Regions from separate parts of the Arthrobacter sp. A5 genome, predicted to be linked through region 3. Evidence: predicted binding sites of a transcription regulator. Region 3 holds the regulator's gene; each other region holds the start of a gene.

The links. The regulator HrcA, encoded in region 3, represses chaperone genes, less so after heat shock. The targets are predictions, from matches to a motif close to TTNGCACTCGNNNNNNNCGAGTGCNAA.
Region 1: the regulator HrcA is predicted to act here: its motif matches at 2,920-2,946, upstream of groES (co-chaperone GroES).
Region 2: the regulator HrcA is predicted to act here: its motif matches at 3,357-3,383, upstream of groL (chaperonin GroEL).

The regions. Positions count from the first base shown of each region.
Region 1 is NZ_CP180316.1:3,596,072-3,601,145, reverse strand. It holds gene ACLLJI_RS16975 (hypothetical protein) at 72-761, shown strand; gene ACLLJI_RS16970 (THUMP-like domain-containing protein) at 1,511-2,758, opposite strand; gene groES (co-chaperone GroES) at 3,113-3,409, shown strand; gene groL (chaperonin GroEL) at 3,531-5,074, shown strand, end outside.
Region 2 is NZ_CP180316.1:571,043-576,116, forward strand. It holds gene ACLLJI_RS02755 (HAD family hydrolase) at 1-152, opposite strand, end outside; gene ACLLJI_RS02760 (pilus assembly protein CpaE) at 221-661, opposite strand; gene ACLLJI_RS02765 (NAD-dependent epimerase/dehydratase family protein) at 658-1,695, opposite strand; gene ACLLJI_RS02770 (LapA family protein) at 1,971-2,378, shown strand; gene ACLLJI_RS02775 (NINE protein) at 2,537-3,163, opposite strand; gene groL (chaperonin GroEL) at 3,540-5,074, shown strand, end outside.
Region 3 is NZ_CP180316.1:2,284,482-2,289,555, reverse strand. It holds gene hemW (radical SAM family heme chaperone HemW) at 1-95, shown strand, start outside; gene ACLLJI_RS10755 (DUF4870 domain-containing protein) at 110-559, opposite strand; gene ACLLJI_RS10750 (DUF3097 domain-containing protein) at 626-1,474, opposite strand; gene hrcA (heat-inducible transcriptional repressor HrcA) at 1,576-2,634, shown strand; gene dnaJ (molecular chaperone DnaJ) at 2,720-3,844, shown strand; gene ACLLJI_RS10735 (16S rRNA (uracil(1498)-N(3))-methyltransferase) at 3,852-4,724, shown strand; partial or broken gene ACLLJI_RS10730 (3-isopropylmalate dehydratase small subunit) at 4,930-5,074, shown strand, end outside.

The DNA.
Region 1 (5,074 bases), 1.3 Mb from region 3:
TGTGACAGGCCAGCCGGTGGATAGACACCTTCGGCAACGGACACCAATCACACAGTTAGGGATTATTTATCATGCGTAAATCAATTTTTACCACAGTCGGCGCGGTTGCAGCATCCGGAGCACTCCTGTTCTCGCTGGCAGCGTGCAGCAGTACCGATACGGCCGTCTCCAGCAAAACGACGAGTGCGTCCTCGAGCTCATCGGCGATGACGTCGACGCCCAAGCCGTTGGCCTCCATTCCGGCCCTGACAGGCACCACCACCGCGGTTAAGCTCGACGCTTCCTTCGGCGCTGCGCTGAAGACCCTGGGCCTGACCCCGGGAGTCATCGGGACCGCGCAGCTGACCGACGGTTCATTGATCTTCCCGATCACGGGCGGCAAGGTTGATTACTATGATCCGGCAGAGGCCTATCGCCCGTTTGTGCAGGGTCTGATCAGCCACGCCGGTTCAGGCTTCTCCTTGACGGCCGGGGACACCAAGGTGGACCTGACCAACTTCACCATTGACCCGGGCACCTCCAAGCTCTATGGCGATGTGGCAGTCAACGGGACCGTCGCGGCGAAGCAGGCGTACATCTTCAACCTTGACGGTTCCACCCTGATGCCGCTCAAGACCGAGGGCGACACCGCGATCCTGCAGGGTACCGAGGTGAAGATCTCCGACGTCGCGGCCGGTCTGCTGAACAAGACGTTCAAGACGGACGCTGTGAAGGAAGGCATGCTGGTCGGCGTCGCCACCATCACCGTGAACACCAAGTAGCACCTGCACCGCACGCTCTGTACTCCGGCTCCTCATCAGCTTTCTTGAGGAGCCGGAGTACAGGAGTTTAAGGCCAGTTGAGGGGCGTCATTTTCGAAGTCGTCTGCGCAAAATGTCAGAAGTCCTTTGCACACCGAGGCATCAGGATGGGCGCCTCGTAAAGGCAGATCTTCTGGAAGCCGGCGTGCGGCGATACGGCCGCGGCGCTGGCCCTTGCAGGCGTGGCCTTGGCCAGCCGTTCTCAACGGCGATATGCGTCGGCGGACCGAGGTCTCAAGGGGAGGACCGACCGAAAGGACCAGTGGTGGCAGCGAGCGAAATGGGCTCTTGACTACACCTTGAGCGATGATGACCGGGTTACCGGGTTCCGGGACGGGCGGAGAGCGAGGCTGCGACCAGTGCCCGCGTTGCCGCTGATAGAAGCGCGGACTTGAGCCAGAGCCGTGGATAACTGCTCTGTCCGAAGGAAAGTTTGAATTGGCCAGTACACTACGAGACGGTCCCCCGCGGAAGCCATTCCTAAGGTTCTGGGCACTTCCCGATAGCACAGGATAAAGCCCTGCGCCCTTGTGACCGGGTCGAGATTCCGCTCTCAAGTCTGGGGTTGGAGGTTGGGGAAAAGTTTCTTTGGGCCGAGAAAAAGGGCAAAAAGGACGGCGTGCGCACCTCGCGCGACTGTTCGCTCGCACGCTACAGCTGAAGTGTGCAGGAGACGTCGAAAAACGGCACGGGTCACAGCCAGTTATCGGTCACAGCGCACGCGGCAGTGCAGGGTGAGTGACGGGCTCGACGACGATCGCGACCCGGTCAGCACCGATCCGGGTCAGGACCAGGGTTGCGGTGTTAATGGCGTCCTTCCGCCGCTTGCCCGCACCGGGGAGCAACTGCTTGCGCAGTTCCTCCGGGGTGACCGCCATGCCGCGCTTCTTGATGTCCAGCACCCCGATCCGGTTGGCCTGCACCCAGCTCTTCAGAGCCCGGACGTTGTAGGGTTTCACCTCAAGCACGCGGTAGGCCCTAGCAAACGGCGTGTCCCGCAGCTCCGCTGCGCAGATGTAGGCAATATGGGGATCGAGCAGATGCCCGTCAATGGTCCTGGCCAGATCCGCAACCAGACCGGCACGGATGACCGCTCCATCGGGCTCATAGAGGTAGCCTTCCGCCGGACCCGTTTCAACGTCCTGCGCTGAAGGATCGTAGGGTACCGCGCTGGTCAGCTCCGCGGACCCCCGCGCCCCGATCACCAGCGCCGCGCGGTTCACCTCCGGCCGGGCGAGCGCGTTGAACCACAGGGCCGCCTCCACAACGTCGCCGTCGACAGAGACCCATTGCGCTTCGCAGCCCGCCGGGAGGGATTCGTGCGGTATACCGGGGCCCAGTTTGACGCCCACGGCCAGGCCCCGCGCAGCCAGGGTTTCGACGAAGGACAGTGGCGGCGAAAAAGCCTCCGGATCAAACAACCTGGTGGTCCCCGACGTCGTGGTCGTCCGCCGGGCCGGGTCAAGCCAGACGCCGTCAACTCCGGTCAGATCCACCGTGGTGGCGTCCGCCTGGATCACCGTGGCGGACGGGAAGGGCATCAGGTTCAAGGTGGCGCAGGCCGCGGTGGTCTCGTCCAGCTCCACGGCGGTCACCGCAATGTCCAGGCTCGAGAGCGCCAGCGAATCGGCCCCGATCCCGCAGCCCAGATCAGCCACGTGCGCCACCTTGGCGGAGATGAAGCGTTCCGCGTGCCGCGCCGCCACGTTGAGCCGCGTGGCCTGCTCCAGCCCGGCCCGCGTGAAAATCATCTGGCGGGCGAACTCGCCGAACTTGGCCTCGGCCTTGGTCCGCAGCCGGGACTGTGTCAGTACGGCGGAGACAAGTTCGGCGGAGTGCCCTGCAGTGCGCAGCCGGGAGTTGAGCGCGAGGGCATCCTTTTCGGCGTACGGGCCCAGCGAGTTCAGCAGCTCCCAGCCTTCGGAGGTGAAAAGGGGTGAAATCTGTTCCTGGGCCATGTAAAGAAGCCTATCCGGTGCAATGAGCGCAGGGCGGGCCCCGCCGGATGCGGTGGTGCCTATCCTGCGCACCACCGGGTTTCGCCGCTGTGCGAGCGCCGCGGACCGGGCAGCCACGACGCCCACACCGTTTTCCGCTGACGGCGGACACGAAGCGAAAACTGGCACTCACCTTGACCGAGTGCCAGCCAAACCATAGAGTCGGGGTTAGCACTCTCACCCGTAGGGTGCTAATTGAAGATGAGTGCGGCAAACGGTCTTGCCACCGGCACCGCGACGACGGCTGGCAGTACCAACGTTGACGCATTCATTGCAATCATCCGCAGATTTTACTCATGTGAAGGGGAGGTCCGAGTGTCGGTCTCTATTAAGCCTCTTGAGGATCGTATTGTTGTCCGTCAGCTGGAAGCCGAGCAGACTACTGCTTCCGGCCTGGTGATCCCGGACACCGCCAAGGAAAAGCCTCAGGAAGGTGAAGTTGTCGCAGTCGGCCCAGGCCGCATTGATGACAACGGCAACCGCGTCCCGATTGATGTAGCCGTCGGCGACGTCGTCATCTACTCCAAGTACGGTGGAACCGAAGTCAAGACGGGCGGCGAGGAACTGTTGGTGCTGTCCGCCCGCGACGTTCTCGCCATCGTAGTTAAGTAGCACCTAGCTAACTAACAGCTAAGTAGCTTCCTGAAGCACATATCGCTTTGACGGATCCCCGCACCGCCGCTCCCTTCCGGGATCCAGGGTGCGGGGTTTCGCCTTGAAAGGACACAGAATTATGGCAAAGCAGCTGGAATTCAACGACGCTGCCCGCCGTTCCCTGGAAGCCGGCATCGATAAGCTGGCGAACACCGTCAAGGTGACCCTGGGGCCGCGCGGCCGCAACGTTGTGCTGGATAAGAAGTGGGGTGCCCCCACCATCACGAACGACGGCGTTACGATCGCCCGTGAGGTGGAGCTCGAGGACCCGTACGAGAACCTTGGTGCGCAGCTGGCAAAGGAAGTTGCGACCAAGACCAACGACGTGGCCGGCGATGGAACGACGACGGCGACGGTCTTGGCGCAGGCTCTGGTCAAGGAAGGCCTGCGCAACGTTGCCGCGGGCGCCGCTCCCGGAGACCTGAAGCGCGGCATCGAGGTATCGGTGGACGCGATCGCCAAGCGTCTGTTGGAGAATGCCCGCGAGGTCCAGGGACGTCAGGTGGCGGAAGTTGCCGCCATCTCGGCCCAGAGCCCGGAAATCGGCGAACTGCTCGCCGAGGCATTCGACAAGGTCGGCAAGGATGGTGTGATCACCATTGAGGAATCCTCCACCACGGCAACCGAGCTGGTGCTCACCGAAGGTATGCAGTTCGACAAGGGCTACCTCTCGCCGTACTTCGTCACCGACGCCGAGCGCCAGGAAGCGGTGCTGGAAGATGCGCTGATCCTGATCAACCAGGGCAAGATCTCCTCCATCCAGGATTTCCTGCCCCTGCTGGAGAAGGCTCTGCAGGCCGCCAAGCCGCTGTTCATCATTGCCGAGGACGTCGACGGCGAGGCTCTGTCCACGCTGATCGTCAACAAAATCCGCGGCACGCTGAACGTGGTTGCCGTCAAGGCACCGGGCTTCGGCGACCGCCGCAAGGCGATGCTGCAGGACATCGCGACCCTGACCGGTGCGCAGGTGGTCTCCCCGGAGATCGGCCTGAGCCTGGACCAGGTCGGCCTCGAGGTGCTCGGCACCGCACGCCGGATCACCGTCACCAAGGACACCACCACCATTGTCGACGGCGCCGGCTCGTCCGAGGACGTCGCGGACCGCGTCAAGCAGATCCGCGCCGAACTCGAGCGCACCGATTCCGATTGGGACAAAGAGAAGCTGCAGGAGCGTCTGGCCAAGCTGGCCGGAGGCATCGGCGTGATCAAGGTCGGCGCAGCCACCGAGGTCGAGCTCAAGGAGAAGAAACACCGCATCGAGGATGCCGTTTCCTCCACCCGCGCCGCGCTCGAAGAGGGCATCGTGGCTGGTGGCGGTTCCGCACTGGTCCAGGCCGCCAAGGCCCTGGACGATGATCCTTACGTCTCCAAGCTCGACGGCGACGCCGCGACCGCCGTCGGACTTGTCCGCCGCGCCATTGCCCAGCCGCTGCGCTGGATTGCCCAGAACGCCGGGCATGACGGCTATGTGGTGGTCAACAAGGTTGGCGAACTCCCCGATGGCCACGGCTTCAACGCCGCCACCGGCGAGTACGGCGACCTGATTGCAGCCGGCATCATCGACCCGGTGAAGGTCACGCGTTCCGCGCTGCGTAACGCTGCTTCCATCGCCGCACTGGTCCT
Region 2 (5,074 bases), 1.7 Mb from region 3:
CCGACCGCCCGGTGAATGGACGCCATGGGCACATCCAGCCCGTACCGCCGGAACGCCTCCCACCACGCGATCGTATGCAGGTAGCTGGAGTCGATCAGGGTTCCGTCGACGTCGAAGAGGACGCCGAGCTTCTTTTCACCGTGCACAGTCATGATGCCTCCCATGGGTTTCCGGACGCCGCAAGGTGCTCCGGCGCCCTGTGTTAACGCTACGCCGTCGTCTACGCTGCGCCGTCGCTGACCAGCGCCAGCACCGCCTTCCCGTACGCTTCCGCGGGATCCGGGTCCTGGTAGAGCCTGAGCGCACTCTGCCGCTGAACCTCCACGACGAACCCGATCTGGCCGCTGTTGAGGGCTTCCCGCCGCAGCGCCCTGAAGGTGCCCCCCAGCAGGTCCCGGAGCTGATTCTCGTGCGGGAGCCAGAGCGATTCCTCCAGTGAGACGGAGTCCAGCGCCCATTCAGTGGTCCCGTTCATCCCCAGTACGGTCCCGGTGGGGTAGGCGTGGGCTTCGATCGTCATATCGCTGACCACGAAAACCTCATTTGCCTCGAGCACGTCGGGACTGTCGATCAGCCGTTCGATGCAGAACGTGTCGCCGGCGACCGGTATCCAGCGCAGGCCGGCCCTGCGCAGGGCACCGGCAAGTTCCGTGGAGATCACTTTCCGGCCCGCGTCCGGCGCGGCTGCAGCTTGGGGGAACCTGCCACCCCGTCGCCGTAGCCCATGCCCTGGATCACAGCCACCATGGCGTCCACGGAGCTGATTTTCGGATCCCAACCCAACGCCCGGATCCTGTCCGTGTTCATAACCGGTGACTGCGCGGCCATGTCCACCCATCCCGGATCGGAACGCTGCAGCCGAAGCCACCAGGTCACCGCGGCCAGCGCACGAAGCACCACCAGCGGCAAGGTAATGATCCGGCGGGTCCCGAGAATCCACCCCAACAGCTCGGGGGTGATCACCGGTTCCGCCGCGACATTGAACGCGCCGGGCGCACGCTCGGCGATGACCCGCCAATAGGCGTCCGCTACGTCGTCCGCGTGTACAGCCTGGAACGTCAGCTCGCGGGGCAGCGGCAGCAACGGCGTCGTGATTTTGTAGCCAAGGTACTTGGGCACCAGGGGACCGAGGAATAGGCGCCCGACCTCACTTCCGGCGTCGCGCTGGAAAATCAGGGAGGGCCGCAGGCGGCTGACTACCACCTCCGGATGCTGGGCCTCGAACGCGTCCAGCAGGCGCTCGTTGGCCGCCTTGTGCCGGCTGTAATGCGAGGTGTGAATGCCTCCGGTGGGCCACGCTTCATCCGAGCGCCGGATCTTGGCCCCCGGACTATAGGCGCCGACGGACGAGGCATATACGACGTGCCGGGCCTTGGCACTGGCCGCGGCAAGCAGCACATTTTCCAGCCCGGTGACATTGGTGGCGAACATGGTCGGCTCGTCATGGTTGGGCTGAATGGCCCAGGCAAGATTGACGACGACGTCGGCCCCGTCAAGTACTGCGGCCAGACGCGGCGCCGCCCCGGGTGCCCCTATGTCCACGCTGTGCCAGCGCACATCGGCGTACGGCTCCGCGTCGGGATCGGGGAGATGGCGGGCAATTCCCAGCACGGATTCGACTCCCGGGGCCTGGTGAAGACGCCGCAGCAGCGCTGTTCCTACGTTCCCGGTGGCTCCGATGACAGCAACCCGCATCCGGCTCTCCTTAAACTTGATGGTAAGCACCCTCTGTGGCAAGCAAAGCTGGTGACAGGCAAACTTGGTGGCAGTAAGCCTACTGATAGTAAGCAAGCCTATTGTCGGCCGGTGCGGGGAGCAAGGGTACGGGGAGCAAGGGCGCGGTGGCCCTTTCCGGCCTAGGATGTTGCCTAAGTACAAGTATCGGAACCAGCAACGCGGAACGTCCGGTCCCGGCCCCAGCAACGAGGCCGCAACGCTGGATCCGCGGTCACAGACAGGAGAGTCGGACCATGAGCACCGAATCCAGCGAACCGTCACGAGGCGTTCCATCCGGGGTCGGCCCCCGGGCACAGGAAACGGACGAGCCCGAGGGGCCTTTGAGCCGGAGCCGTTCCGGCACGGACCCCGGCCGTTCCGGCACGGAAATACCCCGTGGAACAGGTGTGACACGCGCTGCGGCTGTCTGGGTCGCCGTGGCCATTTCGCTGGCCGTGCTGGTTTTGCTGATTATCTTTTTCATCCAGAATCAGGATCAGGTCAGGGTTTACTTCCTTGGCTTGGAGGGATCGCTGGCCTTGGGGATAGCGCTGTTTATAGCGGCCGTCGGGGGCGGGATCCTGGTGGCCCTGGCCGGAGGGGCGCGGATCATTCAGTTGCGCATTCAGGGACATAGAAGGAGGAAACTGGGGAACTCTTAGCCGGCGCGGCTGCGGCCGGCGGCTCCGGCCGCGGCAGGATTCTGCGCACAGATCCAGCCGCGGGTCCTGGCTACGGCTCCGTCCGCGGTTGCGGGCATGGTTCCGGTTTCTGGCTGGCGGTCGCGCAGCGTCAATCCCGCAGGGGCAGTCCCGCAGTGTTAATCCCGCAGCGGGATCCCCTTGGCATCATGTCTGAAGTTTTCGGATCCGGTCAGGATGAGAATTCCCTCAATAATGCCCCAGATCCAACTGACCCAGGAGAGGGTACCAATAGACAGCACAGTAATCAGCAACTGGGCCACCGCCTTGCCCGTGAAGCCAAGGTAAAAATTGTGGACGCCGAACGAGCCAAGGAAGATGCCGAGCAGTCCGGCCGCAATTTTGGATTTCTGTTCCACGCCGGGCTGGCCGTATACCTGCTGACCGTATACCTGCTGACCGTACGGCGACTGACCGGGCGACTGACCGGGCGACTGACCGTAGGGCTGCTGATTATATGACTGCTGATACGGCTGCTGCCCAAGCTGCTGGCCATAGGGTTGCTGCCCCGCGGGCGGCTGGGGATACGGCTGCTGACCGTACTGCTCCGGCTCGGCAGCGGGGGCTTCGTCCGGCCTGGGGTAGGGAACCTTGCCCGGAGGGGCTTGGCCGTATCCGCTGCCCCCTGTCTCCGGAGGCTGGTAGGGGGAGTCGGGAGACTGGTATCCGGGAAGTGACTCGGAGGGCATGTTCTCGCGGGGCAGATCGGGGTCGGCCGGATTTCCCTGCTGCGGATTTTCGCTCATGCTGACTCCTGATGCTGTTGCGGGGGACAAACGCGTAAGGGAATGTATTCTTCATTAACGCTATGCCATGACCATGCGGGGCGCCAGAGAATGAGGCGACGCTGGCGGTGCAATTTCCCCGGCGCGGAGTTCGCCGGCAGCGCAAGAAATCCGATCCGCTTGCACTCTCCACGGGTGAGTGCTAATTATTGAGTTAGCACTCTCCGGTGCCGACTGCTAAAAACTCGAGGTGCCGGAGCGAGTGATGCAGTAACCAGTGTGGTGAGAGCCTGCCGGCCGGCGTATAGAGATCGCCGCGTCCACGGCTCGTCCGTCGCGGGCACCGCAGCCTGGTCCTGAGTCCGAAAATGACTGTCCCGAAAGGACTGAAGCCTACATGGCCAAGATCATTGCATTCGATGAAGAGGCACGCCGCGGTCTGGAGCGGGGATTGAATATCCTCGCCGACGCCGTCAAGGTCACCCTCGGCCCGCGCGGCCGCAACGTTGTGCTCGAAAAGAAGTGGGGCGCTCCGACGATCACCAACGATGGTGTTTCCATCGCCAAGGAGATCGAGCTGGACGATCCTTACGAAAAGATCGGCGCCGAGCTGGTCAAGGAAGTTGCCAAGAAGACCGACGACGTCGCCGGTGACGGTACGACGACGGCGACCGTTCTGGCACAGGCCCTGGTCAAGGAAGGCCTGCGGAACGTCGCGGCCGGAGCCGACCCACTGAGCCTCAAGCGCGGCATCGAGAAGGCTGTCGAAGCCGTTATCGCCGAGCTGCTCGCCTCCGCCAAAGAAATCGAGACCAAGGAAGAGATCGCCGCAACCGCGTCCATCTCCGCCGGCGATCCCGAAATCGGCGCCCTGATCGCTGAGGCGCTGGACAAGGTCGGCAAGGAAGGTGTTATCACCGTCGAGGAGTCCAACACCTTCGGGCTGGAGCTTGAGCTCACCGAGGGCATGCGCTTCGACAAGGGCTACATCTCCGCGTACTTCGTCACCGACGCAGAGCGCCAGGAAACGGTCCTCGAAGACCCGTACATCCTGATCGCCAACTCCAAGATCGCCAACGTGAAGGATCTCGTTGCCGTTCTGGAAAAGGTCATGCAGTCGTCCAAACCGCTGCTGATCATCGCCGAGGACATCGAGGGCGAGGCCCTGGCCACGCTGATCGTGAACAAGATCCGCGGCACCTTCAAGTCCGTTGCCGTCAAGGCACCCGGCTTCGGCGACCGCCGCAAGGCTCAGCTGGCGGACATCGCCATTCTGACCGGCGGACAGGTCATTGCCGAAGAGGTCGGCCTCAAGCTGGAGAACACCACCCTTGAGCTGCTGGGCAGCGCACGCAAGGTTGTTGTCACCAAGGACGAGACCACCATCGTTGAGGGCGCCGGCGACGCCGAGGCCATCGCAGGCCGGGTTGCCCAGATCCGCGCCGAGATCGAAAACTCCGATTCGGACTACGACCGCGAGAAGCTGCAGGAGCGCCTGGCCAAGCTGGCCGGCGGCGTTGCGGTCATCAAGGCCGGAGCCGCAACCGAGGTTGAGCTCAAGGAGCGCAAGCACCGCATCGAGGATGCAGTGCGTAACGCCAAGGCCGCTGTGGAAGAAGGCATCGTCCCCGGCGGTGGCGTCGCTCTGATTCAGGCCGGGGTCAAGGCATTTGCCAACCTCAGCCTGACCGGTGATGAAGCTACCGGCGCGAACATCGTCCGCGTTGCCATCGACGCACCGCTGAAGCAGATCGCGTTCAACGCAGGCATGGAGCCCGGCGTCGTCGTCGACAAGGTCCGCGGCCTGCCGGTCGGCCACGGCCTTAACGCCGCAACCGGCGTCTACGAGGACCTGCTCGCCGCCGGAGTCAACGACCCGGTAAAGGTGACTCGATCCGCTCTGCAGAACGCGGCCTCCATCGCCGGTCTGTT
Region 3 (5,074 bases):
TCGATCCACGCGCAGCCTTCGCCGGTCACCTCGTGCTGACGCTGCGAGGCAGGCTGCTGGCCGATGCCGTGGTGCGCCGGCTGCTTGAGGACTGACTGGCCGCCCGGGCTCAGTGCATCAGACGCAGGCTCCACAGGTAGCGGTAGGGCTGCCCGCGGTTGACCTGCACCGCAGCAATAACGGAATACACCGTGAGGAAAATCCAGATCCCCACGGCCAGAAACGCGAAAACCGTCCCCGCCAGCGGCGCCACACCGGCAAGCAGCACGGCCATGATGTTCGCCACCGCCGCCACGATCGTCGGCGGCACGGTGAAATTCAATGCCTCCTTGGATTCCTGCGCGGTAAATGGACCCCGCTCACGGAAGACCAGATATATGATCAGGGACGGGATGAAACCCAAAATTCCGCCGCAATGGGCCATGAACGCCCACTGCCTGTCCTCCACGGGGGTCAGTGCGGGAGCACTCGCCGGCACAGCCTCGTACTGGGCACGCTCCTGCCGCCCCACGGGCGGCTGCGTGCTGTCGGCTTGGTCACCGCGCGCTGTCTTAGCCACTGGCTTTTTCCTCCGCACTGCGCTGAAAGTCGTTCCGGCCGGCCAAAATATTGGTGGCCGCTTCCTCTAGGATACTGGAACCGTCAGGAAATCGATGACTTCCTCCACCCGCCCGAGCAGCGCCGGTTCGAGATCCGCGTAGCTCCGGACGCTTCCGAGCAACCGCCGCCAGCCGATCGCAATATCGGCCGGTCCTTGATGCGGCCAGCCGAACGCCTGCAGAATTCCGACCTTCCATTCGACCGTGCGAGGCACCTGCGGCCACGCGCCGATGCCGAGCACCTGTGGTCTGATGGCCTGCCAGACATCCACGTAGGGGTGGCCCACAATGAGTACATTGTTCCGGGCACCCGGGGTCCGCATTGCCTCCGCGGCGATCCGGGTTTCCTTGGAATTGGGCACCAGGTGGTCCACCAGGATGCCCAGCCGCCGTCCTGGGCCGGGGGAGAAGTCACGGACCAGACCGGCCAGATCGTCAACTCCGTGCAGGGGCTCGACGACGATGCCCTCCACCCGCAGATCGTCGCCCCAGACTTTTTCGACCAGTTCGGCGTCATGCTTGCCTTCCACCCAGATACGGCTTGCCCGGGCCACCTGCGCCCGCATACCGGCGACCTTGACTGAACCGGAGGCGGTGCGCTGCGCTGTGACTGTCTTGCTCGTCCGGGGAGCGACCAGCTGAACCGGTCGCCCGTCCACCAGGAAGCCGAAGCCCAATTGGTATGACTTGGTCCGCCCGCGCCTGTCCTCGAGCACCACGATGTGCATGCCGCCGGACTTCTCAATCCGTACCACTGCGCCGACCCAGCCGCTTTGCACGTCCTCCAGCACAAGTCCTTGGGCGGCCGGAACCTCCGGCAGCACGGTGCCGACGGGGGCGGAAAGGTCCTGCGGACCCCACTGGTCATAGCTCACGGCACTGCCTCTCATAGCGGAATACTCATGCTAACAACCGCGCGCGGGAAAGGTATTAGACTTAGCAGTTGGACAGGCAGAGTGCTAATGCCGGCCGCGGAATGAAGCGCGGTCAGATCGAACCGGACCGGGCGGGAGGTGTGCCGATGAGTGAACCGCGCAAGCTGGAAGTCCTGCGGGCCATCGTCGAGGACTACGTCCATTCGCGGGAGCCGGTTGGTTCGAAGGCTCTGGTGGACCGCCATCACCTGGGGGTCTCCAGCGCCACCATCCGCAACGACATGGCTGCGCTGGAAGAGGAGGGCCTGATCACTGCCCCGCACACCAGCTCGGGTAGGATTCCCACCGATAAGGGCTACCGGCTCTTTGTCGACCAGATTTCGGCGGTGAAGCCTCTCTCCGGGGCCGAGCGGCGCGCCATCCAGGCGTTGCTGGACGGTTCGGATGACTTGGATGAAATTTTGGACCGTACCGTGCGGACGCTGGCGCAGCTGACGAACCAGGTCGCCGTCGTGCAGTATCCCCGGACGGCGACCGCCACGGTGCGGCACGTCGAATTTGTCCTGCTGGCGCCGCATCAGGTGCTGATCGTGCTGATTCTGGCATCCGGAAAGGTCGATCAGCGCGTAAGCGACGTCGGCCAGCAGCTCGATGAGACCACGCTCGCGCAGCTTCGTGGCAGGTTTCTGACGGCGCTGCTGGGCACCGAGCTGGCTGCGCTTCCCGCCACGCTAGCGGGAGTTCCGGCAAGTCTGCCAAGGGAAACCCGGCCGGCCGGGCTGCGGCTGGCCGCGGCACTGGCGCAGTTGGCCGTGGCGGCGCGCGAGGACCGGATCGTGATGGCAGGCACGGCGAATCTGGCCCGCTCCAACGTCGATTTCCCGCTGAGCATCGGCCCCGTGCTTGATGCCCTCGAGGAACAGGTTGTGATGCTGCGGCTGCTCACGGACATGGCGCAGGATGCCCGCGGTGTTTCCGTGAGCATCGGGCGTGAAAATCCGTACGACGCACTGGTGGAGGCCTCCGTGGTTGCCACCGGTTATGGCCCCGATGCGCTGGCAAAGATCGGTGTGCTGGGTCCCACGCGGATGGACTATCCGAACACGATGGCGGCGGTGCGGGCGGTAGCCCGCTATCTTTCGCGGATTTTGGCCAGCTAAGACTGACCGGACAGGTTTGCCCGGCCGCTTCACCGAAAGGTGATGTGGGCCGGTCTGACAGAAGACACAGAGAAAGTAAGAGACCTTGAGTAACCACTATGAAGCCCTGGGTGTTTCCCGCGACGCGACCGGCGAGGAAATTAAGAAGGCGTACCGCAAACTGGCCCGCAAATACCACCCGGATGTGGCCGAGGGGGGCGACGCCCAGGAACGCTTCAAGAACGTCAGCCACGCCTACGAGGTGCTCTCCGATCCGCAGAAGCGCCGCATTTACGACACCACCGGAAATGAAAACGGCACCGATAACGGCGCCGGGGCCGGTTTCGGCGGCCAGGGCTTTGCCTTCCAGGACATCTTCGAGACATTCTTTGGCGGGTCCAGCCAGGCAGGACCGGCATCGCGCACGCGCCGGGGCCAGGATGCGTTGATCAATGTGCGGATCGATCTCAGCGACGCCGTCTTCGGGGTCAACAAAAAGATCGAAGTGGAGACCGCCGTCGTCTGCCCCACGTGCAACGGCGGTTGCTGCCAGCCGGGGACGCACCCGACCACCTGCGACATCTGCCACGGCAGCGGCCAGGTGCAGCGTCCGGTGCGCTCCATCCTCGGACAGGTCATGACCGTCGCCCCCTGTGGCTCCTGCCAGGGGTTCGGCACAATGATTCTGGATCCCTGCAACGAATGCGCCGGCGATGGCCGCGTCCGCAGCCGCCGCACGTTGACCATCAAGGTCCCGGCCGGGGTGGGAACCGGCACCCGGATTCAGCTGGGCGCCCAAGGTGAAGCCGGTCCTGCCGGCGGTCCTGCCGGCGATCTGTATGTGGAAATCAAGGTCAATAATGATCCGTCGTTCCTGCGCGATGGCGATGATCTGCATGCTACGCTCAGCGTTCCGATGACCGCGGCGGCACTGGGCACCGAGCTGACCCTGGAAACATACGACGGCGAACAGCCCATCAGCGTCAAAGCCGGCCTGCAGTCCGGAGAAGTTATCCTGCTGCGCGGCCTGGGGGTGACCCACCTGCGCGGTCATGGCCGCGGGGACCTGCGGGTCCACATAAATGTGGAAACACCGAGCCGGATAGACGCCGCCCAGCAGGAGCTGCTCCACCAGCTCGCCGCGCTGCGCGGCGAGCAGGTCAGCGAGGGGAAGCTTGTCACCAGCGGCGGAATGTTCTCCAAGCTCCGCGATAAGTTCGGAAGCCTCTAGCCTCCGCATGATAAACCCGATCTTCTTCGCCGGACCCGCCGAGTTGGCCCCGCTGGCTGCTGGTTCGGTGTTTGTCCTGGGCGGACCGGAAGGCAGGCATGCGGTCACCGTAAAGCGGCTCGGCCCCGGTGAGGTGCTGGATCTGGTGGATGGAGCCGGACGTCGGGTGACCGGCATTGTCACCGTCGCTGGCGCCGGCGAGCTGAGCGTCCGGGTGGAGCGCGTGTCCACGGAGCCTGCCCCTGCTGTGCGTTTAATCCTCGCCCAGGCGCTCGCCAAGGGCGACCGTGACGAACTGGCCATCGAGACGGCGACCGAACTCGGTGCCGATGGCTTCATTCCGTGGCAGTCCGAACGCTCCATCGTCCGCTGGAAGGGCGAGCGGGCGGCAAAATCCCTGGCGAAATGGCGCAGTACCGTCAGGGCGGCAGCCAAACAGGCCCGGCGAGCCTGGATCCCGGATGTCTGCGGGGCGGTGGAGACCGCGGGGCTGCTTAAACGCGTCGAGACAGCCTCTCTTGCCTTGGTCCTGCATGAAGGGGCAGCCGACCCACTGAGCGGAACCGTGGGTCGGCTGCGCGCCCGTACCGGCGGAAGCGCCCGGGCTGGGATTGACATTGACACAGCTGGGATTGACACAGTGGGCAATGACATGCCGGCCAGTGGCACAGCCGGGAATGACCCCGGCCTGGATGACGCCGCGGCGAATGACGAAATTTTGATCATTGTGGGGCCCGAGGGTGGCATCAGCGGCAGGGAACTGGATCTGCTGACGGGTGCGGGCGCCGTGCCGGTCCGGCTTGGCCCGCATGTGCTGCGCTCCTCCACAGCCGGCCCCGCCGCCGTCGCCCTGCTCAGCGTTGAGCTGGGCCGCTGGTAGCGCTAGCTGAGCTGGGCCGCTGGTAGCGCTAGCTGAGCTGGGCCGCTGGTAGCGCTAGCTGAGCTGGGCCGCTGGTAGCGCTAGCTGAACTGGGCCGCTGGTAGCGCTAATGAGTATTTTCGTTGGTTCGTCGGGGGTTATGCTGCGGTCCCTGTTCGTGTTTGCTCAGGCGTTGCAGGTACTTGGTGAGGCCGCTGGCGGGTGTATTTCCAGGACCGTGCACCGCGGCTCCGTGATGGCGCCGCTTGCCATCGACGACTACACGCGCCGGCGGTTGCTGACGGGCCCGGACGATATCGGGCTGACGCTGGGCCACGAAGCGGACATCACCGGGACATCACCGCGTTCGA